Regions from separate parts of the Planctobacterium sp. R6 genome, predicted to be linked through region 3. Evidence: predicted binding sites of a transcription regulator. Region 3 holds the regulator's gene; each other region holds the start of a gene.
The links. The regulator sigma-54, encoded in region 3, starts transcription at its own class of promoters, with help from an activator protein. The targets are predictions, from matches to a motif close to GTTGGCACGNNNNTNGNNT.
Positions count from the first base shown of each region.

Region 1: a site for sigma-54 is predicted at 8,901-8,919, ahead of AC0J20_RS00610 (flagellar basal body rod protein FlgF). Genes of this name have one in related genera too.
Region 2: a site for sigma-54 is predicted at 935-953, ahead of flgA (flagellar basal body P-ring formation chaperone FlgA). Genes of this name have one in related genera too.

Region 1 covers NZ_JBVTQY010000001.1:139,841-150,454, reverse strand. The annotation lists gene AC0J20_RS00645 (hypothetical protein) at 1-996, shown strand; gene flgL (flagellar hook-associated protein FlgL) at 1,008-2,216, opposite strand; gene flgK (flagellar hook-associated protein FlgK) at 2,275-4,401, opposite strand; gene flgJ (flagellar assembly peptidoglycan hydrolase FlgJ) at 4,398-5,372, opposite strand; gene AC0J20_RS00625 (flagellar basal body P-ring protein FlgI) at 5,391-6,503, opposite strand; gene flgH (flagellar basal body L-ring protein FlgH) at 6,540-7,232, opposite strand; gene flgG (flagellar basal-body rod protein FlgG) at 7,251-8,039, opposite strand; gene AC0J20_RS00610 (flagellar basal body rod protein FlgF) at 8,120-8,863, opposite strand; gene flgE (flagellar hook protein FlgE) at 8,985-10,439, opposite strand; gene AC0J20_RS00600 (FlgD immunoglobulin-like domain containing protein) at 10,458-10,614, opposite strand, start outside.
Region 2 covers NZ_JBVTQY010000001.1:126,617-137,230, reverse strand. The annotation lists gene AC0J20_RS00580 (chemotaxis protein CheV) at 1-912, opposite strand, end outside; gene flgA (flagellar basal body P-ring formation chaperone FlgA) at 1,157-1,771, shown strand; gene flgM (flagellar biosynthesis anti-sigma factor FlgM) at 2,012-2,347, shown strand; gene flgN (flagellar export chaperone FlgN) at 2,351-2,770, shown strand; gene AC0J20_RS00560 (LPP20 family lipoprotein) at 2,990-3,487, opposite strand; gene AC0J20_RS00555 (flagellar assembly protein T N-terminal domain-containing protein) at 3,771-4,922, shown strand; gene AC0J20_RS00550 (hypothetical protein) at 5,473-6,336, shown strand; gene AC0J20_RS00545 (RodZ family helix-turn-helix domain-containing protein) at 6,585-6,857, opposite strand; gene smrA (DNA endonuclease SmrA) at 7,131-7,712, shown strand; gene purL (phosphoribosylformylglycinamidine synthase) at 8,165-10,614, opposite strand, start outside.
Region 3 covers NZ_JBVTQY010000022.1:20,643-31,256, reverse strand. The annotation lists gene AC0J20_RS14300 (YHS domain-containing (seleno)protein) at 1-245, opposite strand, end outside; gene mgtE (magnesium transporter) at 376-1,737, opposite strand; gene AC0J20_RS14290 (HPr family phosphocarrier protein) at 2,097-2,372, opposite strand; gene rapZ (RNase adapter RapZ) at 2,369-3,214, opposite strand; gene ptsN (PTS IIA-like nitrogen regulatory protein PtsN) at 3,211-3,654, opposite strand; gene hpf (ribosome hibernation promoting factor) at 3,671-3,958, opposite strand; gene AC0J20_RS14270 (RNA polymerase factor sigma-54) at 3,986-5,479, opposite strand; gene lptB (LPS export ABC transporter ATP-binding protein) at 5,551-6,276, opposite strand; gene lptA (lipopolysaccharide transport periplasmic protein LptA) at 6,312-6,818, opposite strand; gene lptC (LPS export ABC transporter periplasmic protein LptC) at 6,781-7,350, opposite strand; gene kdsC (3-deoxy-manno-octulosonate-8-phosphatase KdsC) at 7,347-7,901, opposite strand; gene AC0J20_RS14245 (KpsF/GutQ family sugar-phosphate isomerase) at 7,901-8,878, opposite strand; gene AC0J20_RS14240 (calcium/sodium antiporter) at 8,894-9,853, opposite strand; gene AC0J20_RS14235 (ATP-binding cassette domain-containing protein) at 10,331-10,614, shown strand, end outside.

The DNA.
Region 1 (10,614 bases), on a different contig from region 3:
TTGTTACTATCCGCAAAAAACAAATTTATCGCTATGCATTACACCGTTACTAAAATCTCAGGCACAGCCACTCACAGCGCTTTCACGGATCTTTGTTTTTGGCGGGGACATCTGTATTGCTGTTTTCGGGAGGCGTTAAATCACATCAGTAATGATGGCCACATTGCTATTCTGAAACTGGACCTAGAAGGTAATGTACTGGCAAAAGATACGATTCGCGAAGTGTCATCTGATTTACGCGACCCTAAATTATCAGTAACACCACAAAACACCCTCATGCTGCTGGCCTATCAACGCATCTTTGATGCCATGGGCAAGCACCTTCACAGCCAGCCGCTGGTGTATCAATCTGCTAATGGAAACAGTTGGTCTTCGAGAACAACATTGGGCCACAAAAATTGGTGGCTTTGGCGAATGCGCTGGCATCAGCAAAGACATGCAACCAGCTCAAAAACGCAACACCAGGCCTTTGGCTTTGCCTATAATCGCGCAGCGAACAGTGTACACCTGTATTCCGGTGATCCTGTCGGTTCATTTCACATTCATCAGCCAGACGTGTTGAGTTTAGAAAAACACAAACTGGGATACCCAAATGAAAGTGATTTGTTTTTCTCCAACAATATCGCCTGGGCAATTGTGCGCAGAGATGCCGATTCCTGCAGCGCACAATTAGGTTATTCAAACTGGCCCTTTAAACGGTGGCAATGGCACGACCTTGGGTTTTATCTGGGTGGCCCTTGTATGCAGCCCGGTGATAACGGGGAAGTGTGGCTGGCCGGCAGAATCTGGCAAAACCAACGATTCTCAACGGCATTGTTACGATTAAACCTGAAGGATAAACAGCTCAGGAAAATAACCACACTACCATCGGCTGGCGATAACAGCTATCCGGGATTGGTACTGCACAACAAGACTCTCTTTTTGTCTTACTATTCCAGTCATGAAGATCAAAAAAGCCAGATTTATCTGGCTCAATTTGAAGTCAAAGATGAGTAAATTACACTGACTTATATATAATCAAACAGTGATAAATTAGTTACCCGTCCGAAGGTTTGTTGCGCCGCCTGCAAGGCGGTTTCCTGTTTACTCAGCTCTGAAATTGCTTCAGCGTAGTCTACATCTTCAATTTTAGAACGGGCATCTTTGTTTGCAATTTCAAGGTCCAGATTAGACTCATAAACAGAAGTGGCAACCTTTACACGTCCACCTATTGTAGCCACGGTGTTAGACACTTCCTTGAGACCATTGTCCAGTCCCACCAATGCATCATTTAGCGCTTCAGAGAGGGCGTCACCACTGACTGTTGGATCATTTAACGCTGCTACAATTTCATCCAGCGTCACAGCCAGGTTTTTCTTTTCCGGCTGAGATAAAGTAAATTCCACGGTACTGGCAGCCCCACCGGTAACCGTAAACTCAACCCCTTTAAAGGTAAAGGGCTCACCCGAAGTAAAATTAAGGGTAGTTGCGTCCGGATCGTCAAAGGTTATCTGATTCCCGGCCCCATTCACTGTACCGGTGAAAACGTTATTTGCGGCGGTAACCGCATCATAATTAGCTTTGTGAAAATTATCGAACTCGCCCTGTTGAATAACCTTTACACTGGCATTCGCTGTTCCACCGGTAACGGTTCCGGTTAATCTCGCCAGCACATTCTCAAAAACATCTTTGCCAGAATCACTGCCCGCAACCGTGACATTATTGGATAACTGCAACTTGTTTTGCCCGTCATCCCCCTGAAACACATAGCGATTTCCGGTGGCGGTTGCATTGTAAACAAACGCCGGAGAGTCAGACTGATTACCGGCAAAAATGTAGTTTCCGTTGGCATCCTGACTGTTCATTAAATCAAAGATTTCGTCGCGGATCTGTGCCAGCTCACCAGCGATAGCGGTGCGGTCTTCGTCGGTATTAATACCATTACCCGCCTGCACCACCAGCACTCTGGCTCTGTTGGCTGAACTGGTGACATTACTGAGTACCGCTTCTTCCTGCGACAGGGAATTTTGTAAAAGTGTATTGTTGCGATTGTACTGAGTGATCTGATCTAACTCTTCAGTCAGACGCAACACACTGGCAGCCCCCACAGGATCATCCGATGGGGTAATCAGTTTTTTGCCGGTAGATAACTGCAACTGGGTTTCAGATAAACCGATTTGATTATCAATCACGCCATTGATGGCCCGATCAAATATTTGGTTGTTCGATATCCTCATGACATTCTCTCCACGATGATCAATATCCCCGCGATGATCAATTGCCTAAATTGTGCCATTAGCTCACTGCACCTAAGATAGTTTGGAACAAACTTTGTGCTGTGGTCAAGACCCTGGCGGATGCAGCATAAGCTTGCTGGAAACGGATCAGATCGGCCGCTTCTTCATCCAGGTTCACCCCGGAAACAGAGTCCATCCATTCTTTTGAAAGACGCTCCATTGCCACAGCAGCATCATATTCGACATTGGCACTGGCCGTTTTTGAGCCAATATCGGTAACGATACCGGCATAGGCTTCGTGAAAGGTAACCTGTGTGCTGTTGCCGTCATTTCCCCGCAACATGGTATCTGCTTCCTGCAATGCAGCAAGCTCCAGACCATTGCTATTGTCATTAAAGCCATTGGTGTTGTACGCAATGGTAAAGGTGTCGCCTGCCTGTGGCACACCCTCGATGCTCAGATCATAACCAGGATAATCATCCTGGCCGGTAAAACCGGCATCCCATGGTGTTGCCGCTGCCTGCTGCAACAGGTTTTCCAGGGATGTAGCGTTATTCACCGTCGCCAGCACCGTGCCGGCGGAATCCCGTACTTCAAAACTATCAGCCGCTGTAAATACAATCGTTGTTGGCGCGCCATCCCCACCGCCATGTGGTGATGCACCAGGTCCCTGAATGCCACCCGCGCCATCAAATGCAGAACCGTCGGTACCGGCACTGACCTCAGTGTTAGTAACCGTAATTGACGAAACCGACGCTGTACCCAGGTTATTCAGATCAGACTCAACCCGAATTGGCGAAGCTAACGCTAAATCTTCGGGCCGGTTGGTGGCCATCGCAATGGCCCCCGCCGCCTCTTTAGCGGGTTGCAATAAGAATTGATCACCTGCGGCGTAACCTGCGCCATCCGGGAATTCAAGTTCTAAATCTCCCCCAATATTACCTGCCGGAATGGTGGTAAAAGTGCCGCCTGCTGCGGCAACCCCTGTCACCGTCTGGGTAATGGCTGCACCGCTACTATCGGTAACCGCAGAGCCGTCTGCATTTAATAATGCGATAGTAATATCGACGGTATCAGGTGGACCTGCTGTAACCGCATCAATGGTAATCTGATAATCAGCAGACGTAATGTCACCACCGCCACCATCAGGAATACGGGCATTGACCCCGGTGGTTGTAGTGTTGTCTTCATATGTCAAAGCACCAAATACAGGCGTGGTGAACAGGTCAGTGCCCAATTCATTATCGAGATCCATGCCCAATTTGTTCTGTTCATTCATTGCATCTGTCAACGCCAGGGCGATTTGTCCCAACTCACGGACATTGGGTTCCAGTACATCATCCCGATAGCGAATCAAACCACCAATCTGACCACCTAAATCATCATCACTTAGTGGTATGGTAATATTCTCTTTTCCGGCAACCCTCAACTCCAGGTCTTTATAGGTGGGATCGGGGTTTCCATTTTCACTGAATACATTGAACGAACCATCTTCTAACACCAGCGCCTGACCGGTACTCATAAACACCAGTGTTGAGCCATCTGTGCGCTGTTGCGTAGTAACTTCAACTAATTCAGACAATTCCACAATGGCCTTGTCACGCTGGTTTTTGACGGATTCTGAGCCGGAGGTTTGCGGTGCAAATTGCGTTGCTTTAATTTGCGTATTCAATTCTGCGATCTGTGCAATAAGATCATTGGCCTGTTCCAGTTTATCATCCAGCTCCTGATTAACCACCTCAACACTGTTTTCTAAATAACCGTCCAGGTTATTAAACTGTTTGACCATGGCTTCAGCTTCAGCCAGTACTATTTCCCTGGCGGCCACATTATTCGGATCATCATTGGCTGTTTGCAAGGCAGCAAAATAACGGCTCATCCCCTCTGCCGCACTAATAGCTTCACTGGCAAAGATGTTGTCCAATTGATTGAGTTTGTCCAGATATTGCTCCGCCTCACCTAACGCAGAGGTATCGCGAATATATTGTTCCTGAGCAAATTTATCAACAACGCGCTCCACGTTCCCCAATAACACACCGCCAACACTTTGCTCTTCAAGCGCGCCGCGTTGCCGTATATAACCTTCAGTATTAACATTGGCAATGTTATTGGCGGTAGTATTTAGCAACCCTTGCTGGGCATTTAAGCCAGAGGTAGCAATAGTAAAAATATCCGTTTGGATCATAACGCAGACCTCATAGTATTAATTTGGCGGTCCTCGCCGCTTAACCGTTGACTGTTGTACACTGACATCACTTTTTCAGCGTAGCTGGGGTCCGTGGCGTACCCGGACTTTTGTAATTCACTAAAATAGGTTTGGGGATCGTCGGCTTTTTCCAGCGCCTGTCGGTATCTCGGACTGGACTGCAAAAACTCGACATAGTCGTTCATAGATTCTTCAAATGAGCCGTAAGAACGAAACGCTGCTTTAGTTTTGTGGGCTGTCCCATTATCAAACTCCAGCGTATCAATATAATTTTTATCGCCCTGCCAACCCCGACTCGCTTTAACCCCAAATAAATTATGGGAATTTTGACCGTCACCTGAATGAATTAAATACTGGCCCCAGCCGGTTTCTACTGCGGCCTGAGCCACCATCGCTTTGGGATCTAAGCCAATTTTTTCAGCTGCCTGCTCAGCGATGGGCATCAGATTCTTAACAAAGTCTTCGGGCGACTCGAATCCGGGACGTTTTTCCGGTGCCAGATTAGCAACCGCATGATTTCCGGGTATTGCGGAACTTTGAGCCATACTCACTTTGGCGCGACTAAAGTCATTAATGGAGGACAGGTTGCCATCATTGCGAATTGCGTTAGCTGGCATGACATTACTGCCCTGAGGATCCAATTGTTGCACAATCAACTCTGCCAGGCCGACACTACCAGAGGCTGACATATTCGTTGCCAATTGTTGATCGTGCATGTCGCGATAAAATCGCACTTCCTGGGAATTAAACGGGCTGTCTTCATCCGCCAGCACATCTTCTGCGGCCCGCATGGATTTCAGCATCATTTGTACAAAAATAGCTTCAAAATGTTTGGCGGTTTCTTCTAACGCTTGCTTGTCATTTTTTTGTGCCCCCTGACGCAACGCATCAAGGCTTTGCACGTCGTAAGCATTTCGCGCCTGCTGAATTTGTGTTTGCACGTGATTCATAGAGTCCATCATGTCACCCTAAATAATCACCAGCTCACCCTGAAGGGCACCGGCTTCGCGTAACGCTTCTAAAATGGCCATCAGATCACCAGGCGCAGCACCGACTTCATTCACGGCCCGAACCAGGTTATCGAGACTGACCCCCGGGTCAAACTTGAACATGCGGGTATCGTCAAGATTCACATCCACAATCGACTGCTGTGTTACCGTGGTATCGCCTTCTGCAAACTGATTAGGTTGCGAAACGGTTTGCGTCTCAGCAATGGTGACCGTTAATCCACCATGGGTAATTGCAGCCGGTTTAAGCCGGACATCTTCGCCAATAACAATGGTGCCGGTGCGACTGTTGATAACAATGCGCGCCGGTGCATCAGCTGGTTCAAATTCGAAATTCTCAATAGTGGCTAAAAAGCCAACCCGGGCGCCCACTTCACGTGGCGCAGAGACCCGTACTGAGGCAGCATCAATCGGGGTTGCAATGACATACCCTTTATCAGGATCGGCACCCAAACGTTGATTGATTGTATCCGCCAGGATTTTAGCCGTAGAAAAATCGGGGTAATTGAGGTTCAGGGTTAAAAAGTCGCCGTTCATCAAGCCACTGGGAACGGAGCGCTCCACGACGGCACCATTGGGAATGCGACCAACTGTAGGTGTATTGGCGATAATTCGGGAGCCATCAGCACCTTCTGCCCCAAAGCCGCTGACCACTAAACTGCCCTGCGCGACGGCATAGACTTTGCCGTCCATACCTTTGAGGAAGGTTTGCATCAGCGTACCACCGCGCAAACTTTCCGATTCACCGATAGAAGAAACTGTGATGTCAATTTTTTGGCCCGGCTTGGCAAATGCCGGTAGATCAGCATGTACCGCTACCGCAGCCACGTTGGAAATCTTAGGGCTGACGTTACTGGCAAGAGCGATCCCAAAGTTAGATAGCATGGCGCGAAAGCTCTGTTCAGTAAAAGGGCTTTGCTCGCCGGTACCCGGCAAACCAACCACTAAACCATAACCGATTAATTGGTTGCTGCGAACGCCGGAAATAGAAACCGCATCTTTGATTTTTTGCGCATAGGTTGAAGTGCTCAACAACATTGCTGTCAGCGCTAAAACGATGGTAAAACGATTCATGATGTAGTTCCTCACTTGCCTCAATACGTCAAAAAATTAAAAGGGCCACCAGGTAGAAGCAAAAAACTTGCCAAGCCAACCTTGTTGCTGCACCTGAGAAAAGCTACCCGTGCCACTGTATTGAATTCTGGCATTAGCTATTTTGGACGATAAAACTTCATTCGCCGGATTGATGTCAGCCGGTCTGACAATACCGGTCAGGCGTATATACTCATCGCCATTGTTTAACGTAAGCCATTTTTCGCCGCGAATAATCAGATTGTTGTTGGGCATCACCTGCACCACAGTTACGGAGATGTTACCGCTAAGATTATTACTTTGGTTCGCTGAGGCATCGCCTTCAAAGTCGTTAGTGGCACCCAAATTCAGTTGAAAATCACCACCCAAACCCAAATTTAAGTTACCACCACCAGGTCCGGTGATGGGGTCAAAGTCAATTTCAGATTCCCGTTCCAATGTGGTGCTGGCGGATTTAGTCGCCGAGGTATTTTCCCGCAGAATGACGGTAATAATATCGCCAATACGTCTGCCCTTAGCGTCTGAATACAAGCTGTTGGCATGTATAGCGTTAAATATGGAGCCATCATTGGAGATTTGCTCCACAGGCATTTCTGGCACGACCGGCGCAAAAAAGGGATCATTGGGCCGCGGATCGACGGGAACAGTAGATTGACAGGCCGTCATCAGTAATGCAGCCGAAGCAATCAGAGCCTGTTGGGCATTGAGCATTTTCATCTTAGATCACCTCTATAATTGCTGGATAACCTGACCTAACATTTGATCCACCGCTGAAATTACTTTGGAGTTCATTTCATATAAGCGCTGGCTCTCAATCAGGTTGACCAATTCTTCCGTCACATTAACGTTGGAGGTTTCCAAAGCACCTTGTTGGATAGTGCCCAGTCCATTCAGTCCGGGAACTCCCTGTATAGGCGCACCACTGGCGGCTGTTTCGACATAAAGATTTTGTCCAATGGGTTGTAAACCCGCAGAGTTAACGAAATCAGAAATATTCAGCTGCCCCACAATAGTAGGTGCCGCCTGACCTCGCACCTGTACTGACACTTCACCATCCTGAGAGATAGTGATTTGCTGCGCATCTTCCGGAATAGTAATGGCTGGTTGCAACTGGAAGCCGGCACCAGGGGTCACAATCTGTCCGGTATCGTCCAGGGTAAACTGACCATTCCGGGTATAGGCAATCGAACCGTCCGGCTGCAAAATTTCAAAAAAACCTCTGCCCTGAATCGACATATCCAGCGAGTTTTCAGTCGTCAGCATATTGCCCTGGGTGTGTGCTTTTTGCGTCGCAACCACCTTACTGCCCGCTCCCACCATCAAACCTGACGGCAATTCAGTATCCGCAGATGAGCGACCACCAGGTTGGTTAATGTTCTGGTACAGCAAATCTTCAAATATTGCCCGGTCCTTTTTGAAACCGACCGTACTGGCGTTGGCCAGGTTATTTGAAATGACAGACACGTCTGTTTGTGCCGCGTCTAATCCTGTTTTACTAATCCACAATGCCGGGTGCATAAATCACCTCCTCATTTATTTCGAAAGCCTTATGCTTTCAGATATATTCAAAATCGTTGTTGCCTGATGCGGTTAAGCCATTACATGATCATCATCAGTCGCGTACCGCGCTCATCAATTTCTTCTGCCTGCTTCATAAACTTCACCTGCATTTCGTAATGACGTTGCGACTGGATAATGCCCATCATCTCTTCAATGGGATTGACATTACTGGCCTCCAGGAAGCCGGTTCTGATACCAACAGTTAAATCCTGGTCAGCCTGTTCGCCATCTGGCAGGCGAAACAAGCCATCCTGGCTGCGTTCTAAATTATTCAGGTCGGGTTTAACTAATTTGATGCGACCTACCGGCTCCAGCACATTGGCAGGAGCGCCCTGAGGTCGAACAGAAATGGTACCGTCTTGCGCAACATTCACGTTAGAAAGTGGTATAGGCAGGAAAATTGGCCCCGCTTCACCCACTATCTGATTGCCCCGGGTATCCAATAATTCTCCATTGGTCCCCATTTGCAGGCTACCATTTCGGGAATAGGCCTCACCGCCATTTTTATCCAGTACTGCAAACCAGCCGTTCCCTTCAACGGCAATATCCAGATCGCGGTTAGTTTGAACCATGGCGCCCGGATCATAGCGATTGGCCGGACTTTCCGTCATGGCGAACACCCGCGTCGGCAAACCGTCGCCGAATGCCGGCATGGCACGGGCCTGTTCCATCATTGCTTTGAAACCGGTAGTTTGCGCATTGGCCAGGTTATTGGCCCGAACCGCGCTTGCCAGAAGGTCTTGCGAGGCACCCGAGGCGGCAATATAGAGCATTTTATCCATGACAGTTATTTGACCTGTTATTAACTTAACAGGATAAAAGCATTAATCATGCCAGGAAGATAAGAGCGGATAAAATAAAGGCCACAGAACAGTGGCCTTTGATAACAGAACAAAGAATAGCTTATCGAATACCCAGAATAGTCTGATTCAGAGCGTTGTTAATCTCCAGTGCTCGCGAGTTCGCCTGGAAGTTCCGTTGAGCAATAATCATGTCAATCAGCTCTGTGGTCAGGTTAACATTCGATTGTTCCAGTGCGGAGGAGTTGATATCGCCGAAAGTACCTGTGGTAGCCTCACCCGCCAGGGCTTCGCCAGACAAGATGCTTTCTTTCCAGGACGCATTACCATTTTGAGTCAGGCCCTGCTCGTTAGAAAAACGCGCCAATGCAATACGACTGATAGGCTCAGAGGTACCATTAGAGAAAGTTGCACGCACCAGACCGTCCGGACCGATATCAATGCCTGTTAAGCGCCCTACCGGCAAACCATCCTGCTCCAGTGAAGTCACTTCAAAAGAAGATGCAAACTGGGTGGGTTCGTTGTCGCCAATTCCGTTGGTGTCCAGATTGAAATTGATTGCCAATGTCTGCGCTGTATCAGCACCTGACGTCAGCCCGGTCAGGGCAACCGTTGTTGGCAATAATATGTCACCGGCAGTCCCTGTTGGTAAAGAAGAGCCATTAGCGGCTTGCACTTGAGTAAAATCACCACTGGAATCAAAGACTAAGCGGGTTGCCCAAACACCCGTAGTGCCGGTAGCTCCACCGGGTCCGGTTAAGGATTGTCCAAAGCCCACATAGTTTTGGTCTACACCGGCTACCGGACCATCATTTGGGATAGTTGGATCTGCAGGCACCGTACCGTCGGGGTTGGTATAGTCGTAAAACTCACCATCGACTGAGGTTACCACTAACCATTCATTGCTGGCGGCGTTTTCGTCTTTAATAAAATAAAAAGTTTGAATATGAGATTCGCCCAATGAGTCATAGATAGTAATCGATGTAGACGCATTATAGGTAGTAGTGTCATTGGGGTTAAAATCATCGGGGTCCAGCGCCGGATCACCAGCCGGCAGATTCATTCTTAAATCCACCTCTGTAGTCGCCGATGGATTACCCGATGAATCGGGGATCTGCACCGGCTCAGCAGTACTCAGCGCGATAGATGAAGAAGTGCCATCACTGTTAACCGGGAAGCCCAACAAGTTGTCTCCCTGTGAGTTAACCACAAAGTTATCTTCATCCAGCTTGAACTGACCTGCCCGGGTATAGGTAAAGTCTTGTGACGATATATCCGGCACCGTCACGAAAAAGCCGTTTCCGGTAATGGCTAAATCTAGTGCGGTGTTAGTAAACTGCAAACTGCCCTGGCTGAATTGCTGGGCAACTTCCTGCGTGACTACACCATCACCGACTTTAGTACGACCACCACCTAAAAGTGATGACGCAAAAACATCGCCAAACTCGGCACGTGATTCTTTGAATCCCACGGTGTTAACGTTGGCAATGTTGTTTGCCGTGGTATCCAGGTCTTTTTGAGCGGCAGCGACACCACTCAGGGCTATATTAAATGACATTGCTCGTTCTCCTGTTAATTAGCCGACATTTATAATATCTGATAGGCGGATACTCTCATCACCCGCCAGGTTGAGTACCACGCCTGAAGTACCGGCACCGGCCAGACTGACGCTTTCTACTCTGCGATTAATTCCGTATGGGATAGATTCGGTTTGACCGTTAACCTCACCCTCG
Region 2 (10,614 bases), on a different contig from region 3:
TTTTTTAACCGCAGTGGCTAATTCATCGGGATGAAATTTAGCGATAAAATCGTCAGCCCCCACCTTTTTCACCATCGCCTGATTAAATACACCACTTAAAGAAGTGTGTAATACCACGTGCAGCTTCGCCAGTTCTGGCGTGCTCTTAATTTCTGCAGTCAGGGTGTAACCATCCATTTCAGGCATTTCTATATCACTGACAATGACGCCTACTTTGTCGGTGACATCGCCGGTTTCAGCCGCAATTTCTTTTAGTCGCTCCAGTGCTTCCCGTCCATCTTTGGCCGCTTCGATTTCAAGTCCCAAAGAAGACAGCGCTTTTTTAACCTGACTGCGGGCAACTGAAGAATCGTCGGCAATGAATATGATCTTGTCATCCAGACTGGCATCGTGCCTGGCCAGCTCTTCTACCATGTCCTCTCTGACCACTTCTCTGGCAGGCGCAATTTCATTGAGGATCTTTTCAACATCCAGAATTTCGATCAGCTCGCCGTCTACTTCTGTTACTGCGGTTAAATAGCTCGCTTTCCCGGCGCCCTCGGGTGGCGGTAAAATGGCTTCCCAGTTGATATTGATGATACGTTCCACCGAAGACACCAAAAAGCCCTGCACTGAGCGGTTGTATTCAGCGATGACGATGAAGCTGTTTTTAATGTCTTCAATTTTTCTACCGCCAGTGGCCATGCTCATATCAATAACCGAGATAGTTTGGCCGCGAATATGCGCTACGCCACGTACCAGCGCATTGAGTTTTGGCATCGAGGTGAGAGGCGGGCATTGCAGCACTTCTCTGACTTTGAATACGTTAATCCCGTAGCGTTGGCGGTTATTCAACTTGAACAGTAGCAACTCAAGTCGATTTTGCCCCACCAGCTGAGTTCGTTGGTTTACAGAATCTAAAATTCCCGCCATATAGCACCTCTAATTTATCCAATCAGGCACGATATTTGATTATCTTGTTCACGTGATTGAAATTTATCCGCACAGCGTTATTTTTTTGACGCTGTCTACTGTTTTTAGAAATTGTCTTTAAGCATAGCCAAATTGGAAGAAAGTGAACATGAAAAATTTCGCCAACATCAAGAAAACTCTAAAACTTTCCCTTTTGGGATGGTTTATAACAACCAATATAGCGGCTGCGCAAGAAAAACATTTAATGCATGATTTAGTCAAAGAAACCGCTGAAATTTATGTTTATCAAAACGCTGACGTCGAAAACATTAACGATGTCGAGATCACCATTAGGGATGTCGACGAGCGTGTGCACATCCCGGTCTGCCCGGTTGATTTGGTGGCCAGTAGCAGTACGCAATCGCTACAACAATCCAATATTACGGTAAAAATCAGTTGTCCCAGCAACGGCTGGTTTTACTACATGAGTGCTCAGGTGACTGAGATGCAGGAAGTGGTCGTAGTGGCCGATACAATATCACCAGGCACCTTGTTAACAGAGAACAATCTCAGTATCGAAAAAATTGACAAACGGCGTTTACGCGGCGGCACCTTCAGTGACAAAAACGAAGTCATTGGTGCCAGGCTAAAACGACGGACCCGCGATGGCAGCCCTGTCACTGCAAATATGTTGTGTTTTGTGTGTAAAGGTGATGCCATAGTGATTACTGCAAAATTAAGCGGTCTGGAAATCAAAACCAGTGGTATTGCGCTCCAGGATGGCAACATAGGCGATACCATATCGGTTAAAAATCGCCGCTCTAAGAAACAGATTGAAGCTCAGGTGGCCAATGTCAACGAAGTTCAGGTGCATATCTGATCCGCCTCTTTTTTAAAGGGCTCAGCGTGCCGGTATGTTGCCTTTGGGCAGTTTAGTTTCAGCCACTTTGTCTACATGAAGTTGTTGATTTTGTAGAGACTTTTATGTGTGCTTAGATTACACTGGATAAATCGAAATCCAGTGCATAAAAAAACGACAAAATTGTCGGTTTTTTATTAAAGTTAGTAATGTCGATGCCGATACACTAACTGAGGGTATCAAAAGTATTGGAAATTAATCATGGCTATTAACAATGTAAATGGTGCTGGCCAGAAACCGCAGTTGGAGAGTCAGCGACTCAATCAACAGCAAACTCAACAGGGCCAGAGTGCCAACACGGCACAACAGGCGCAAACTGCATCAGCAGCGCCGCGTCAAGATTCTGTGTCTTTAACACAGTCTGCACAGCAGCTTGCTAACGTGCAGAAAAAGGGCAACGATGCTCCTGTAAATCAGGACAAAGTAGATAAACTGAAAGCAGCTATCCAGAACGGTTCTTACAAGATCGACGCAGAGCAATTAGCCTCCAAGATCTCTAAAGCTGAGTCGGACCTGTTTGGTTTATCCAAAGGTTAATGAATGTCAGACATGACTAACGCGCTTACGCAACAAATTTCATTGCTGCAGGCATTGAAAGAAAAGCTCGATAACGAGCTGGAATTAATTGTTGCTCGTGACGCTGACGGTCTGCTGACATTGGTTAACGAGAAATCAGATTTACTGGAACAGATTGCTGAAAACGACAAAGTACTGCAGTCAGCCAGATTGTCATCCGGTGAATTCAACGATGCTCAACGTCAATTAGCTGAAGATGGCAAAGCCTTGTTACTTCAGTGCCAACATCAAACCAACGTCAATGCAATCGCGGTTGAAAAAAACCAGATTCGTTTACAACGGCTGCGGGATGTTATGATGGCGACGCGCAATAAAGAATCTATGACCTACACGAATAAAGGTAAAACCCAGGGCGGAATGCTCGGCAGTGGCGTTAAAGCCTGATCCTACCCACCTTTATACGACTTCTTCCCAATATCATCTGACAGTGACCTGGTGTTTTTCATCCACTATAATTGTGACTTTGTATCTTGTTGGTGAAGTTCCATTAAAAAACCTCCGGTAAAGGAGGTTTCAGGTGGGGTTACTTTTATGTAGTCGCCTTACTCTGTGTTAGCTGGCCGCTGGTCGCAATATGACATCAGCCGTGTTAACACGCCCGGATTAGTAATAAACGACGTCTTTGACTTTGCGAGGCCGGGCAGTTGATAAATAAATGTCGTAAACTTTTTGAAAATCCAATGACAACTCTGTCGCGTAAACATCCTCGCCCACCGGGTATGATTTGATGACTTGTGCACCGCGAATAACTCCTTCTACAGAGGCTTTTAGCTCATTGTCCCGCAAGACCAAATTAGCCAAAGACTGCTCAGTGTCAATGCGCTGACCATATACCTGCTCTGCCAGTTCTTTATATGCGTCTAATTTGGATGCTTTAATAGCCATCAACATTTTAACGGAATCATTGTTGCCCATCTGCGAACTGATAGGAGCATACCCCACCGCAGTTAGTACCGGATATTCTTCAGGTTGTACATACTCCCACTCCACCTGTTTATCACTGTAATACATAGACTCCAATGTCTTGCACCCGGAAACACTCAGAGCAAGTACACTGACAATGAGTGCCTTATCAATCCTGTTTACAAATTTGCTTATCATAACTCACCTAAATCTATTGCAGCCATACTGTTCAGCAGGCACTAAGCCAATATCCATGAATGTTAAAATATTGACATTGATATTCTGTCAGCTTTTCAAAGCAAGTTTTTTGCCAAACCAGCATAGTTTACCGGGCATATTAATAAATAGTGGTACGTATCCTGCTTTAAGTGGGGCAACATATTTAGAAAAGGGCAATAGCGTAGTTTTTTGACACTATTAAAATGTAGATTCTATGCTCAGCCCACTGTATGGATCTGTTCAGACTCATAACGAGGTTACCATGTACAAGCTAATATTATTCTGTTGTGTTTCAATCCTTTCCTGTGGCGTGCAATCGGCCTGGTTTGAATCAACAGGTCAGGCCGTCATTCACAATGACAACAAAACCCTGGCAAAACAGCAGGCTACGCATGAGGCCATCAGACAGGCACTGTTGTTTGCCGGTGCTTCGGTGCGCAGCGTACAAGAGATGACGGACGGTTTACTACAAAATGACCGCCTCGAAATTCGCGCAAGTGGTGAAGTCGCCAGCGTAGAATTAATCAGTGAACACTATTTTGACGACTATGTAGAAGTCGCTATTCGAGCGGATATTTTTCCACAGCGTGATCAATGCAGTGCTTCTGATTATAAAAAAAGCATCGTTACCAGCAAACTACACATAAGTGCCTTTCGGCAGGCTGCCATAGGTGGACTGAATAATGTTTCAGGCCCAATTTCTGAGCGCATTAAATCCAGTTTTGATACATTTTCTCAGCGAGCGCTGATCAGTAAAATCGAGCCCTACACCTTTTTCCCGCAGGCTCATGAACTAAAAACACAGTCCATGTTGTTGTCGGCCGAATCCAATGCTCAATACGTGCTCATCGGAGACATCATTGAAATTAGTCTGGATAGCAATGAACAAACTTATCTGGATGTTGCCAGGTTTTGGGAGACAAAACATCCGGAGCGCAATCTGGCGATCCGCTTTGTGTTAATTGACGGGACAAAAGGCGACATATTGCTGGATAAGATTTATCGAACCTCTTCGGTATGGGAATTCGACAGCCATCAAACGCTGGAAACCAATAGCAAAACCTTGTGGCAGTCACCGTTTGGAAAGGTCACCGAAGAGTTACTACGGGAATTAACCGCAGATATCGACAACCTGATCGCCTGTAACCCCACATATGGCAGAATTATCGCCATCCACAACAACAGCCTGTCAGTTAATCTTGGGACTAAGCAAGGTGTTCAAAAAGGCGATGAGCTCTCAGTGTTCCAAATGAGGCAATTTTTCTCTCCGTCAGGTATGCCGCATATCCAGTATTCGATTCACCCTTCTAAGGTAACCGTCGCCGAAGCCTTTTATGACTCCTCGTTACTCAGAGTATCCGACGGTACTCCGCTGGCCAATATTCAGCCAAACGATTTTGTGGTCAGAAGATAGGGGTTTCAAAGCGATTTTGAATGGGTAATAATCACCTAAGGCTTTGTATCTAATATAGAAAGCTGTAACCAAAACCTGTGCGTCCCCATAGTTTAACCGGATAAAACAAGAACCTCCTAAGTTTTAGATCTGCGTTCGAGTCGCGGTGGGGACGCCATTCGTGCAGCCCTTTAATATGCCCAATCTGCATCTTTAAAGGCGTTCAGCATTTCATCAAACGACACGCCAAAAACCTAAAAAGGTCAAAAAACAGCCAAAAAGTGTTATTTTGTTCTTCTGTAACTCAATCCTTCATAAAAATACGCTGCAATCTGGTATCGTTGTTTTTGAACATTTACATCTAACTCTTTGTAATTATGAAGTTTTTTATCACCTGTAGAGTACCTCTAAAAAGTATTTGTTAAACTGTCACTTATTTACCATGATGGCCTACACACCACCCACAACAGTTAAAATAAAATCCATTGAAGAAGTTAATAATTAACCACGAAACAACATGAAAATGGTAAATTTACCTCTCGCAGTTATTCATTGACTTTAAGGATTCGCTTTGAACAACAAGTTGATCGTCACTACAGGTTCCTTATTAATAGCATCTGGTCTTTTCTTTTACATCTCAGTTGAACCTGTAGTGGAGAAGACATCCCTGGAAATTTCGAATGCCACGGATAACAAAAATAATTTATCAGAAGGTTTAACCTCTGTAATCCAAGACTCCTCCATATCGCAAGCGCAGGAGTCAGCTCAAATCGTCGAAGACAATACCGGTGACCTGGAAGTTCAAAAAGTTCCAACTGACAAAGAGCTTGTTGACTTTGCGATTAAAAAAATTACGGAAACTGACTTTGGCTTGAGACCTGATCGTTATTCTATTGAACAACTGACAATCATTGGAAAATACATTAAAGGCATGCCACTTACTCGAGCAGAATTGGAGATTAACCTGACTTACTTCCTCGATGGCAGTCTTCGTATTGAAAATGAAAATCCTGAAGGTCCTGTAGGGGGTGCAGATTTTGAGGGCAAAGAAGAGTGGGTTGATGCACATGCTTACAACGAGGGTTTTAAGTATTGGAATAGCTTAGTAGCAGATGGTGATGCACAAGCTGCCAGACTCCTTGGTCGCTATTACTCTACAACTGGTTATACGGATGATGCAATAGCAACTTACAAATACATTATTCCTCACCTAAAAACCCAAAGAGACAAAGGTTACATAACCTATCAATTAGCAAACGAGTTGAAAGAAAAAGAACCGTTTACCGCTGCAGTGTATTACTGGTTATCAATTTCAGATTTCAATTCCAGTCTAACAAACGGAGAACTGCAAAACATTTTGAGCCAATACGATAACGGAGAGATACAGGAGAAAACAAAGGAAATTTACAAGAATTCAGGTTGGAATAATGATTGAGATCTAGCGGGACGGTTATGAAAAAGATTCTATTAAAAATTTTATTTGTAAATCACCAGTACACTTGAGTCAGTAACTAAATCTTGCAACCATCGTTAATGCATCAAACCTCTTGCACCGAAAATGCACAACCTCTTTTGAGTTTGACGGGAAGTGTGGCCACATTTCGATTCACATCAGTGACCATCTTACCCCTTATTTCAGGCCATTAGACCCAGCAACAATGTAGTCAAACAGGCATACCGAGATCAGATACTCAGTTCCTTTTTCATGAGTTTCACAAATTGTTTTTGTGTTTGAATATCAGCTCGGGGACGGCACAGTTCCCACCAGTTTTTTACTGTATCCAGTTCCAGTGCCAGCATAGATTTAACATGACAATTTTCAACCGCCACGACTTTTTCACGGCTGATACCCAACTTATCGGCTATTTGTTGTTGCGTCAGGCTGCTTTCCAGGCGTAATCCTCTTAGCACCTCAGAACGTTCAATATGTAATACATCTGTACTTTTAATCGCCATGGCTTACTACTACTTCCTGATAGTGAGTTGTCTGCTGGTTAATTAGTCAGTTTTTTAACCAGAGATATAACTCTATTTCGATATGTTTACTTACCGTGAACGTTAACCAAAAACAGCTAAAATAACAACACAAACAGGATATTTTTTTTACCTTTCAATATTTCCATATTGTCTCCGTGCCAGGTAACAATAAAAGCAAGTAACGCAACACCTTGAATGACCCCAATTAATACCAATATAAATAGAAAATGTAGTTAGTAAACAGGTTGAGTTATGACTGTTGAAGAGGATTTCAGTGCATTTTTAGCTGAGGTCGCTGATGTGAAACAGCTAAAATCAGACGATAAGGTATTTCTGAAAAGGCAGGACGGCAATGAGCTGGCCAGACGATTACGCAGAGATGCCATCAAAAGCGAACAACGGCGCAGTAACAACTACCTTACCCTCGCAGACATCGACCCAATAGCCCTAAATGATCCGATTCAGTTTAAACTGGAAGGCGTTCAGGATTTGGTTTATAAAAACCTCAGGCTGGGGAAATACGCGATAGAAAGTACCTTAAATATGCAATCTATGACCCTGGACGTAGCACATAAAGAGGTGTTTGAATTCATTACTCAGAGTCATTTACGTGGATTAAGATGCGTGCTCATGCGGCACGGCCTTAACGAAAATCGTAAACCCTTTCCCGGTTACCTCAAAAGTTATCTCAACGTTTGGCTACAGCAAATCCCGGAAGTGCTCGCCTTTCATTCCAGTCAACTACAACATGGCGGACTAAAGAGCACCTACGTGTTGTTGAAGAAAAACAAGCAACAAAAAGCCGACAACAGAGAACGTCACAAACTCAGGTAGTTTAAATTTTTGTTTTTGTGTTATTTGACTTCGCTGTTTTATGCTCTACAGGTTTAAGGGATGGCGTGTCTTTGGAAGAAACAGACGTGCTGATGATAGCGCTTACAATGAGCACTATCACAGTTAACAACACACCGGTGAGTCCGAAACCTTTGCTGGAACGATTCATAACCTACTCTTATTTTTGTTTTTGTTGTTGAGGTTTATCCGAAAATGACCATCGCATTTTATCCTTCAGGTAATCCTATCCGTCAGGTGATATTTCTACGTTCCTGTAGCGTATGATAAGACATACTCATAGATTACTATTTGAGCAATCATAAACAATATAGATTTCACAAACAACCAGGAAACCCTACAAAATTGGTGATTTTTTACTAATAATTCGATTTTTTTAGTCAAAAATCACCGAAAGTGGACGAGAGGGTAAATTTCCTCTCGCCACATTAATGTCAGCCTAAAGACTTTCTGGCATTGCGGAACATACGCATCCAGGCGCCGTCCTCTTGCCAGTCTTGTGGATGCCATGAATTTGCCACGGTGCGGAATACCCTTTCCGGATGCGGCATCATAATGGTTGCGCGGCCGTCCTGGGTGGTGAGTCCGGTAATACCATCCGGGGAACCATTCGGGTTCATCGGATACTGCTGTGTGACCTTACCGGCATAATCCACATATTTAAGGCTGACCAAATTCTGTGCTGCGGTTTGCACATCATTATTTGCAAACACAGCCCGCCCTTCACCGTGAGAAACAGCAATCGGAATTACAGAACCGGCCATACCTTCAAAAAATATAGATGGGCTCTTTTGCACTTCTACCATAGAGAATCTGGCTTCAAAACGCTCTGAGTAGTTTTGCACAAAGTGCGGCCAATGTTCTGCGCCGGGGATCAGCGATTTCAAATTGGAAAGCATCTGGCAGCCGTTACACACACCTAAGGAAAAACTGTCGGGTCGCTCAAAGAAGGTCTGAAACTGCTCTCTTACCTGCTCATTAAACAGGATAGTTTTTGCCCAGCCTTCACCGGCACCCAGTACATCTCCGTAGGAGAATCCACCGCAAGCCACCAGGCCGTTAAATGCCGACAGCGAAACACGGCCGGCAATCAGGTCGCTCATGTGAACATCGACACTGTTAAACCCGGCACGGTCAAACGCCGCCGCCATCTCAACATGAGAATTGACGCCTTGTTCCCGCAGTATCGCCATTTTGGGCGCCTTTCCGGTAGAAATGTAGGGAGCAGCAACATCTTCTGAAGGATCAAAGCTCAATTTAGCGAATAGTCCGGTGTTTTCCGGGTTGGCTTTGAGTTCATGCTCCTGTTGCGCACATTCAGGGTTGTCGCGCAGTAATTGCATGTTGTAAGTGGTCTGTGCCCACAACATACGGAAGTAAGAACAGCTGTTTTGCAGTAAAACCTGCTCGTTCTGACTGATCACAATATCCTGAGTGTTGTTTACAGTTGCCACTTCGTGCACCATGTCGCCTAGTCCGGCTTCAGCAAGAACTGCCATAACCTGGTCAACGTCATGTCCTGCCACCTGAATCACGCCACCCAGCTCCTCGTTAAACAAAGCACTGTTGGCATCACCGCTGAGTGAATCCAGAGAAATTTGTAATCCGCAATTTGCTGCAAATGCCATTTCCACTAAAGTGGTAAACAATCCTCCGTCGGAACGATCATGGTACGCGTGTAGTAACCCTTTGGTATTTAAGGTTTGCAACGCGTCAAAATAAGCTTTAAGCGATTCTGCAGAATCCACATCAGGTACCGATTTGCCCACTTTCTGATATACCTGAGCCAAACAGGAGCCGCCCATGCGGTTTTGACCACGTCCTAAGTCAATAAGTAATAATCGTGAGTCTTGCAGTGTTGTCGATAACTGTGGTGTTAAGGTTTTTCTGACATCTTCGACTTTGGCAAACGCAGTAATAATGAGTGATAATGGCGCGGTTACGCTCTTGTCTTCATCGCCATCCTGCCACTGCGTTTTCATGGACATGGAGTCTTTGCCTACCGGGATAGTTAGCCCTAGAGCCGGACATAACTCTTCACCTACCGCTTTTACTGCCTCGTATAGCCCGGCATCTTCACCAGTATGCCCGGCAGCAGACATCCAGTTTGCCGATAATTTAATGCGCTTTAAGGATTCAATATTTGCAGCAGCAATGTTGGTTATGGCTTCACCCACGGCCATTCTTGCAGAGGCGGCATGGTCCAGCAGTGCGATTGGCGTTCTCTCGCCCATAGACATGGCTTCGCCATTGTAAGTATCAAATGCGGCGCAGGTTACGCCAACATCTGCAACCGGGATCTGCCAGGGTCCCACCATCTGATCACGAGCCACCAATCCGGTCACTGTGCGGTCACCGATAGTCACCAGAAAGGTTTTCTCGGCGACGGTAGGCAGGCTAAGTATGCGCTCCACCGCTTCAGATAACGGCAATTCCGCGGCGTTAAAATCATCGCCTTCAGCCTCAGACGAAGTCACATCACGGTGCATCTTGGGTGGTTTGCCCAACAGCACATCTAAAGGTAAATCCACTGGCTCATTACCAAAATGAGCATCAGTGACTCTCAGGTGCTGCTCTTCAGTGGCCACACCCACAACAGCGTATTGGGCACGTTCACGCGCACAAATCTGCTCAAAAATTTCCAGTTTTTCAGGCGCCACCGCCAGTACATAACGCTCCTGCGATTCATTACACCAGATCTCCAGTGGTGACATACCAGGCTCGTCATTGGGTACATTGCGCAATTCAAAATCACCACCACGTCCGGCATCATTAACCAATTCAGGGAAGGCGTTCGATAAGCCCCCTGCGCCAACATCGTGGATAAACAGAATGGGATTGTCTTCGCCCAATTGCCAACATCTGTCGATCACTTCCTGGCAAC
Region 3 (10,614 bases):
GGGGCATACTGCTGCGGATTTTGGTTGAAGGTGTTGCGGTTTTCAGCAGAGCTGAACCGATAAATGGCTCCCTGGTAAACAGCAGTAAATTCAGCCTTACCCATCACAGGTTTGTTGTCAGTGAAATAGGCCACGGCATCATGCCCTGCCAATATCACGCCATTGTCATCGGTTTGGGTATCAATCCCAGCCAGAGTATTTAAGCTAAAGAAAAGTGCAAACAGTGTAGAAACGATACGGATCATTATTGTATTCCTGTAGTGTAATTAACAGACAACAAGACCTCAGGAGTACAGGAGTAATTTCTGACTTTTGGGTTATGAGTTAGCGCGTTTTGGTTTGAAATTTAATTCGAAAACCATGTTGGATGCGGGTCTACAGCAACAGCCAGGTGGCGGTGCCCAAAAACGCAAAGATACCCACCACATCGGTAATTGTGGTGAGAATAACACTGCCCGCCAACGCGGGGTCGATTTTCAGCTTTTTCATCACGATGGGCAGGATAACACCCGACAGGCCCGCTGCAACCATATTGACCATCATGGCGAACGCAATCACCAAACCTAACATGTAATCTTGTTTCCAGACGGCAACAACCGAGGCAATCAAAACCGACCAGATGATGCCATTGAGAAAGCCGATAGCCAGTTCTTTGCTGATCAACCAGCGAGAGTTTGAGGCGCTGACATGGCCCAGTGCCATACCTCGAATAACCAGAGTGAGGGTTTGGTTACCGGCCACACCCCCCATGCTGGGAACGATAGTATTGAGGATGGCAAGAACCGCCAACTGACTTAATGTGGCTTCAAACAGGTCGCTGACCATGGCGGCCATCAGGGCCGTAAACAGGTTGACACCTAACCAGATGGAGCGGCGTTGCGTACTTTTGAGTACCGGAGCGAAGGTATCTTCTTCATCTTCCAGACCCGCCATACTCATCATGGAGTGTTCGGCCTCTTCACGGATGATATCAACCACGTCATCAATGGTAATACGGCCTACCAGTTGATGATTGGCATCTACGACAGGTGCCGACAGCCAGTTGTGACGCTCGAACAATTTGGCTACTTCGGTTTCGTCCAGATCCACCTTGATGACTTCTGGTTCTTCTTCCATGATTTCTTCAACACTGATCTCCGGGGCCGCAGTGATCAGGCTGGTAAGAGGCACCGTCCCAATCAACCGGTCATAGCGGTTGGTGACATACAGCATGTCGGTATCTTCCGGCAGTTCCTGCTTGAGTCTCAGGTAGCGCAGAATCACTTCTACACTGACTTCCGGTCGCAGTGTAATGGTGTCGGTGTTCATAATGAAACCGGCGGTACCTTCACCATAGGATAAGGCTTGTTCTGCTCTGGCCCTGTCCATGCTGTCCATGGACTCCAGGACATCCTGAACCATTCTGTCAGGCAGACCGTGCAGCATTTCTGCAAGGTCGTCGGTGTCCATATCTTCCAGGGCGTCAGCAAGCTTTTCAGGCACCATTTCGCGCATGATGCCGTTGCGCACATCCTCAGACAGTTCTTCTAACACATCGCCGTGGTAATCAGTATCGATGAGTTTCCAGAGCAAAGAACGATTGCGAACCGGGGTGGATTCTAAAAGTAACGCGACATCTGCGGGGGGAATGCTGTGCAGCATTTTGCGCACATGCACAAACAGGCCATTACTGAGCGCTTCGTTAATGGCATCCAGTTGCGTGGTGACGTATTCCTGTTCGAGCTTATTTTGTTCCATCAGTGTGCTTCCTCACCAGAGGGCACAAGAGAGAATGTTGCCATGTCAATCTTTGCTGACTGGCTTTGCGGATACTGAGAAACGTTGCTGCGGGCTGATATAAGGGTGTAGAAAGCTGTACCGAATCCGGCTAAATCACGATGTTTTAGATTTAGATAAGGTGTTCCCGGCACTTATCGACACTCCTTATTTTTGCGATGAACTGATTTCCATTAACAACCTGAAAGTCCTTTACAGATGAGCGTTCTGTATACACAGGTCATTGTTATTGTTCGTTTATTATAGTTTATAGCAATAAGTGGCTGCTGGATATCTACTAATGAAACAAATCACAATCCAGGTTTAAATATTGTGAAACACTACTCAGCTTCGTTAAACCGCGCGGAGAATAATGCGGAAACTGCCTCTAAAGCCGGCTCGGCATCATTGCCTTCGCAAATGACCTTCACCTGTTTGTTTTGTGACCCTTCCAGCATCATTAAGCCCAAAACACTGTCTGCAGAAGCACTTTTACCGTCTTTGTGCAGCATAATGGTTGCGGAAAATGAGGCGGCCAGCTTCACCAGTTCGGTGGCTGCTCTGGCGTGAAGGCCCAGTTTATTGGTGATGGTTAGGGTTCGTTCTGCTCGATTCACGCGTCCAGATCCCGGTGTCTGATTTGCACATCAGGGTGAGCAACAGAAAAATAATTCGCCAGGGTTTCAGCGATGAATACTGAGCGATGTTGTCCCCCGGTACACCCTATGGCAACGGTCACGTAACTGCGGTTGTTTCTCTCCAGATGCGGCAGCCAGGTTTCGATCAGGTTTTGAAATTGACCGATCACTTTCACCACGATGGGCTGTGCTGTCAGGTATTGAGCAACGGGCGCATCTTTACCTGAATAGGGTTTGAGTTCCGGTATCCAGTGTGGATTAGGCAAAAAGCGCACGTCAAAGACGTAATCGGCGTCTTTCGGAATACCGTTTTTAAAGCCAAAGGATTCAAAAACCAGGACCAGTCGTGAGGACTTCTTGCCCAGAATGCGTTCTCGCACCAGTTCTGCCAACTGATGGATCGACAATTTATCGGTATCAATGTGGAGGTCTGCGCGTTCGTAAATAGGGACCAAAAGTTCCCGCTCTTTAACGATAGCGTCAGCCAGAGAAATGTTGTTTTTGGACAAGGGATGAAGGCGTCTGGTTTCGCTGTAACGCTTTACCAAAATATCGTCACTGGCATCCAGATAAATAATGGTCAGGTCGGTTTTGTTGGGCAAAAAATCCAGATTCTCTGTGAGTTGTTCTGGGTCTTTAGGTAAGTTGCGCACGTCAATACTGACGGCAATCTGGTCGTATTCACTGACAACCGCGTGGGTCAGTGTGGGTAACATACTTACCGGAAGATTGTCTACGCAATAGTAGCCAAGATCCTCAAGTGCCCTTAATACTACAGACTTTCCTGAGCCGGACCGTCCACTGATCACAATTAATTTCATACCAATGCTTCATATAATGCGTTGTCTGAATGGCAATTGCGGATTACTTTGGTGACCTCTTTGTCACTGAGTTTTTGAGCTATACGGGCCAGGGTTTGCAAGTGACCTTCTGTTTGCTCAACGGGCACCAAAATCGCAAAAAATATATCGACCGGTTGATTGTCGATTGCGTCAAATTCTATACCAGGCGAGCAGGTGAGTACAATAGCCAGGGGACTACTCAGACCTTCAACACGACCATGTGGTATGGCGATGCCGTTGCCGATCCCGGTACTGCCCATTTTTTCCCGGCACAGAAGACTGTTCAGAACGTCTTCTTCATTGAGTTCGCTGAGTTTTTCACTGGCAACAACACTGATGATTTGCAGAGCGCGTTTTTTGCTGGTAATGGGGACTGCACAGCGCGTGCAGTCCGATGAAAGGATGTCTTTGATTTCCATCCTCGTTTAGACTCCTCTAATGACTCTTGAGCTTTTCTTTATGCTTAATAACCTGCCTGTCGAGCTTGTCGATGAGAGAGTCAATGGCAGCGTACATGTCTTTGTGCTCGGATGTCGCAAAAACTTCTCCACCGTCGAGGTGCATGGTTGCTTCTGCTTTTTGATTGAGTTTTTCAACGTTTAAGATGACATATACATTGTTTATGTGATCAAAATGTCGTTCCAGTTTAGTGAATTTTGTATCGACATAATCGCGAAGAGAATCGGTGATTTCGACGTGATGACCTGATAAGTTTATTTGCATAATTGGTCGTCCTTCTTGTAGGGAAGTCTATAACAGACTCTTACGTTGGTTAGATGGAGGAATCGAGAGCGATTCCCGGTATTTTGCAATGGTTCGCCGGGCTACCATAATGCCCTGATCGGCTAACAATTGCGCAATTTTGCTATCACTGAGTGGCTTGGCCTGATTCTCAGCGGCCACCAGTTTTTTAATCAATGCCCTGATGGCGGTAGAGGAGCATTCCCCACCATTTTCTGTGGCCACATGGCTGGAGAAGAAATACTTCAGCTCAAAGATACCTCTCGGGGTGTGCATGTACTTCTGTGTGGTCACACGGGAAATCGTAGATTCGTGCATATCCACCATTTCAGCCACGTCGTTAAGCACCATGGGCTTCATCATTTCCGGCCCGTGCTCGAAAAAGCCGTGCTGTTGCTGGACAATACAATTGGCCACTTTGAGTAGGGTGTCGTTACGGCTTTCGATACTCTTGATAAACCACTTCGCTTCCTGCATATGCGAGCGAATAAACTGCCCGTCGGCACTATTTCTGCTGCCCCGGCTCATGGCGGCATATTGCTGATTGATATTGAGCTTTGGCACGGAATCGGGGTTGAGTTCGACAATCCAGCGTCCGGATTTTTTCATGACCGAGACATCGGGGATCACATAATCTGGTTCTTTGGTATTTAAGGTACTGCCCGGATGCGGATTCAGGGTTTGCAGTAACTTTAATACTTCTTTGAGCTGTTCTTCACGCAATTTAGATTTTCTGATCAAGGTACGAAAATCTTTTGCCATTAACAGATCGGAAAAGTCACACAGCAGTGATTTTGCTTCCTGTAACCAGGGAGTGTCTTTGGGGAATTGCCCCAACTGCACCAGCAAGCACTCTTGTGGTGTGATTGAGCCTGAACCTAAGGGGTCGAAGTGTTGAATGCGTTTTCTGACACATTCCACTTCGTCGATTTCAATTTCTTCATCATCGAGGCTTTCGAGGATTTCCTCAACCGAAACGGTGAGATAACCGGATTCATCAATAGAATCTATGATGGCCAAAGCAATGGCTTCATCGGTTTCGCTGAACGGGGTCAGGTGTAATTGCCAGAGCAGGTGATCCTGTATGGATTCACTGGTTTCACCCTGATACACCTGGTCGTCATCCGGGCCTACACCACCTGACGAGGCGGGTGCTGATGACGCGCTGTAGTATTCATCCCAGGTGCTGTCTATCGGAAGCTCATCGGGTAAGTCGTTCTTTTCCAGCGCATCACTTGAGTCAATGCCGTCTGAACCACTGAATTCGTTGTCGCTGTCGGCGCCATTCAACTCAGCCGTTTTGGGTTCTTTGAGTAATTCCAACGCTTCATCGCTACCGGCTTCGGTATTTTCATCCACTTCCAGCAATGGATTGGCGTCTAACGCATCCTGAATTTCTTGTTGCAGGTCAAGCGTTGACAGTTGCAGCAGACGAATTGCTTGCTGCAATTGAGGGGTCATTGTTAGCTGTTGGCTAAATTTTAGTTGTAAAGACGGCTTCATTAAAAATGGTTTTTTCCGACTCCAGAGCTCAGGGTTACTGTGCCCCAATCTTTAGATTGTTGTTAGTGTTACTATAGCCTGAATTGCTCACCCAGGTATACATCTCTTACTTGCTGATTTGCTAAAACTGTTTCGGGTTCGCCTTCGGCAATGACCTGTCCATGACTGACAATATAGGCCTGTTCGCAGACATCCAGCGTTTCTCTGACATTGTGGTCAGTGATCAGTACACCGATCCCCCTGTCCCGCAAGTGGTGAATAATCTTCTTTATATCATTAACAGAAATAGGGTCAACGCCTGCGAAGGGTTCGTCCAGCAAAATAAATTGCGGATTGGCGGCCAGAGCGCGGGCAATCTCTACTCTGCGACGCTCACCACCAGACAAGCTCATGCCCAGATTGTGACGAATGTGATTTAAATTAAATTCATCCAGCAGTTCATCGGCAAGTTCTTCGCGTTGCTCGTTATCCAGCTCTTTGCGCATTTGTAAAATGGCCATCAGATTCTGGAATACACTGAGTTTTCTGAAAATTGAAGATTCCTGGGGCAAATAACCGATGCCATGACGCGCCCGCACATGCATAGGTTGCAAGGTCAGTTGATGCTGATCAATAAAAATCTCCCCTTTGTCCAGGGGAACGAGACCGACGATCATGTAAAATGTAGTGGTTTTCCCGGCCCCATTGGGTCCCAGTAAACCAACTATCTGGCCGGTACTAACTTCAATGCTGACATCTCGCACCACCTGACGGCTTTTATAGGATTTTGCCAGATTATTCGCGTATAACGTGGGCACTTAAATGAGTTTCCTTGTTCGGTTGCGCTTGCAGATTAATTTTTATCGTCGGTCTGAAAAACAGTGGTCACTCTGCCGTCGGCTTCGTTGCTTCCGGCGATTAACTGTTCTTTCTCTAAATTAAAGCTGATCTTTTCACCTTTCACCATACTGGTGTCCTGATAAAGTTCTGCCGCACCATTAAGCTCCAGGGTCCGAAACTCAACAATGTAACGAATTTCTTCAGCTTTGGCGGTGATTTTACTGCCGTCATCCATAGTTTGGGAATAAACAGCGGGTTTGCCAAGCGCCACAAATATTTCTTTGCCTTTGCCATCCTCTGCCGAGACTCTCACTTCGTCAGCATTAATGGATAGGGTGCCCTGGCGCACGTTAACATCTTCTTTGAATACAGATGTTTTGCGTTTGCCATCGACAAACTGAGATTTTGAATCAACCTCAATGGGAAGTTTAAAGTCATCTTTCCCAGCCCATGCCGGACATGACAGCAGGAGCAATACACTGCTAATGGGCAACAGGTTGTTGATAAATCGTTTTAACATGGTCTTTGAGTTCCAGTTTACGGGTCAACAGATTAACTGTTAAGCCGTTGCTTTCAATAATGAAATCCAACCCGGTGATGGTGACCGGGTTATTCGATTTGGCTGTTTTGTTGAGCAAATCAATTTCTACAAAGCTGGTTTCGATAGTTTGTACAAAGTCGTCCTGATTAAGACTTTTGATAAGGACATTTTGCTCAAGTTCAATACGTTGATCACTATACAGTGTCCCCTCATTTGCAACAATTTGCCAGGGGGAGTCTGTTTCATCGGTGTAAATGGTGTATTCGGGTTGTTCAAACAGCGTAAAGCCGAGAATATCGTAGTGCTCCATCGAGGAGGCAAACACCTCGTGGTTGACGCTGCCAGATTCGTTATAGAGGGTACTTTTCATATTGCGGGCCTGATAATTGGGATTCCAGGCTTCCGGTGTGTCGTCTATGGTTTGTGGCGTATTATCATCGGCAATCATATTCACGTAGAGGGTTAGCAATACGATAAATAACAGACCGATACTGATGTGAATACGACTCATACGCTACTCGCCAATATACCTTGCAGTTTTCCTTTGCTGAATAATATCAGGTCACATAATTCCCGAACACATCCGAATCCACCCGGTGTGGTGGTGTGGTAATTACTCAAATGCAGTACGCCCGGATGCGCATCGGCGGGAGCCACTTTTAGTTGGGCTAATTCAAACATGCCGGTATCGGGTAAATCATCGCCAATCGCGGCAGTGTGCTGCGCGGGAATATTCAGGGAGTGTTGCAGTGTTTGTAACGCAGACTTTTTCTGCTCTTCGCCTTGGATAATATGACGCACCCCCAGCGCTGAAAACCGGTCAGAGACTATCTGCGATTTTCTGCCGGTTATGATGGCAACTTCGACACCGGCGGCTAACAGTGCTTTCAGACCATAGCCGTCTTTGGTGTGAAACGCCTTGAGCTCTTCTCCCTGGTTACCCAGATAAATGCGACCATCGCTGAATACCCCGTCTACATCACAGGCCAGCAGTCTGATGTCACGCATATACTCTATCAGTTGAGGGGCCAGCGGGCCGTAAAGCGTGTCAACTTGTGTCATTAAACCACCCCGGATTTGACCATATCTAACATATTTAACGCACCAATGGGACGCTGCTCGTCATCTACCACAATCAGGCCACTGATGTTGCGGTTCTCCATTTGGGTCAGCGTTTCGGCCACCAACATATCTTTGCGGGCGGTATAGCAGTTTTTGGTCATCACATCTTTGATGAGCGTGGCGTGAACGTCTTTTCTGGCATCGATAACCCGGCGTAAATCGCCATCAGTAAACACCCCAATCAGCTTGCCTTGCTCGTCGACGATGCCCGCCAGGCCTAAGCTTTTTTGAGTGATAACGACCAGGGTATCCCGCACACTGCTGTTTGCGTCGACGGTAGGAACGCGATCACCGGTATGCATAATATCTTGTAAGGTGAGTAACAGTTTTTTGCCCAGTGAACCACTGGGGTGCGACAGGGCAAATTCTTCAGCAGTAAAGTTTTTGGCGTCCAGCAACGCGATTGCCAGCGCATCTCCTAACACCAGGGTTACACTGGTGCTGGATGTTGGGGCCAGTCCCAGGGAGCAGGCTTCCTGCGGCACGGCAATCGACAGGTGGATATCAGCATAACGCCCCATGGCAGATTCCGCAGAGCGGGTCATCGCAATGATTTTTATACCCAGCCGCTTGACTACCGGCAACAAAGACACCACTTCGGAGGTTTCACCAGAGTTGGAAATCGCCAGTAACACATCTTCCTTACCCAGCATCCCCAGGTCACCGTGTCCTGCTTCTCCTGGGTGCATAAAAAATGCCGGTGTGCCGGTGCTAGCCAGTGTTGCCGCAATTTTATTGGCAATGTGACCGGATTTTCCCATACCGGTAACGACAACTTTGCCCTTGCAACCAAGCAGCAACTGACAGGCCTGGATAAAGTGTTCATCAAAGGCGTTTCTGAGGTTTTGAATCGCATCCAGCTCGATATCCAGAACCCGTTGGGCTGAGGTAATCAGTTGTGCAGTATCGACTTTCATTAGGCTTTTACCCGGTTATGCCACAAACAGAAAGGTGAGGTAGCCGATATATCCGGCCACCAGAATGCCACCTTCCCAGCGGGTTATTTTGCGCACACCACGTAAACCAAAGCTGAATAACAGCAGCAATACGGTGAACACCAGCATCACGTGAATGTCCCGGTTAGCAGCATCAGCATCGATTAGGCCCGGTGCGATTAATCCTGGCATCGCCATTACCGCTAAAATGTTAAAGATGTTAGACCCGATAATGTTACCCAGTGCCATGTCATCTTCGCCTTTTAATACACCGGCAATACTGGCCGCCAACTCGGGAAGGCTGGTACCAATGGCAATGATGGTCAGGCCTATCATCAGTTCGCTCATGCCAAAATATCTGGCGATGTTCACCGCTGAATCCACCATAATATCGGCGCTGATGGGCAATAACACCATGCCCACCATAACCCAGAAAATCGCTTTGTGGGTTGGCACATCGGATGGAATTTCTTCAGCCGTGTCGGTGCCATAAGGATCTTTGCGATCAGCCTGAATGGACAGCCAGGTAAGACCGCCAATTGTAACAAAAAACAGAATCATCAACGCGATACCCTCGCTGCGACTCAAACTCAAATCCGCCAGAAACCAGGCCGCGGTGAGTGACACGATAAGTAGTATCGGCATTTCCCGACGAATAGTGCCGGAGCTGACCATCAGGGGTTTGAACAGCGCGGTAAGGCCCAATACCAAACCGATATTGGTGATGTTTGAACCGATAGCATTGCCCACTGCGGTGTCGGCGTTACCGGCCATTGATGCAGTGGCTGATACCATGATCTCCGGGGCTGATGAGCCCATGGCGACAATGGTCATCCCGATAACCATGGGGGAAATACCGAAGTTTTTAGCCATGGCTGAAGCGCCATAAACGAACCTGTCAGCACTCCAGCTCAGCAGTGCAAGTCCAACGATAAAAAGGGCAATGTCTGTCAGCATGAATAAAAATCGATCTTCTTGAAATGTAGTGGCAAGGGAATGACTCTAATATGGGTACAACTTTAAAAGTTTAAACTATTTGAACCTCAATGTTGAAGTAAGTTCGGCAAATACCGGCGTTTATTGAGTCCGGGTGCACAAAAATTGCGCCGCATCGTCGCGGACTGTACCTGACAAGGCCGGGTAATTTTGTCTGGCAAAGCCCGGTCGGGTGAAAATCGATTGTTTCTGAAATTTAGAATATATCTTGTTACTTTTTGATTTTGTTTTGCCGCCTTGAAACTTCGTAAAATAGCACCAATATCGGGGCATCGGATAAAATGAGCTGAACGACCTTAGTATCGGGATACACACTGATACACACTCCTTTACAGGCTACTGACAGAATAAGGTTTCAACTTGCTCTATAATTTGTAAAAAGCCAACACCGAAAAGGACTGAAAAAGGGAGAGGGCGGCGCGCTCGGGATCGCACACTATGAAAAATCTGGTCGAAATTAAAAATCTGACATTCAAACGGGGTGATCGCACGATTTACCACGATATTAGTATGTCTATACCCGAGGGTAAAACCACCGCAATTATGGGGCCGAGCGGTATCGGTAAAACCACCATGTTGCGTTTAATTGGTGGGCAGCTCAAACCCGACAGCGGTGATGTGCTATTTGCCGGTAAGTCAATCCCGGGAATGAATCGGGCGCAATTGTATGCATGTCGCCGTCATATGAGTATGTTGTTTCAAAGTGGCGCCTTGTTTACCGA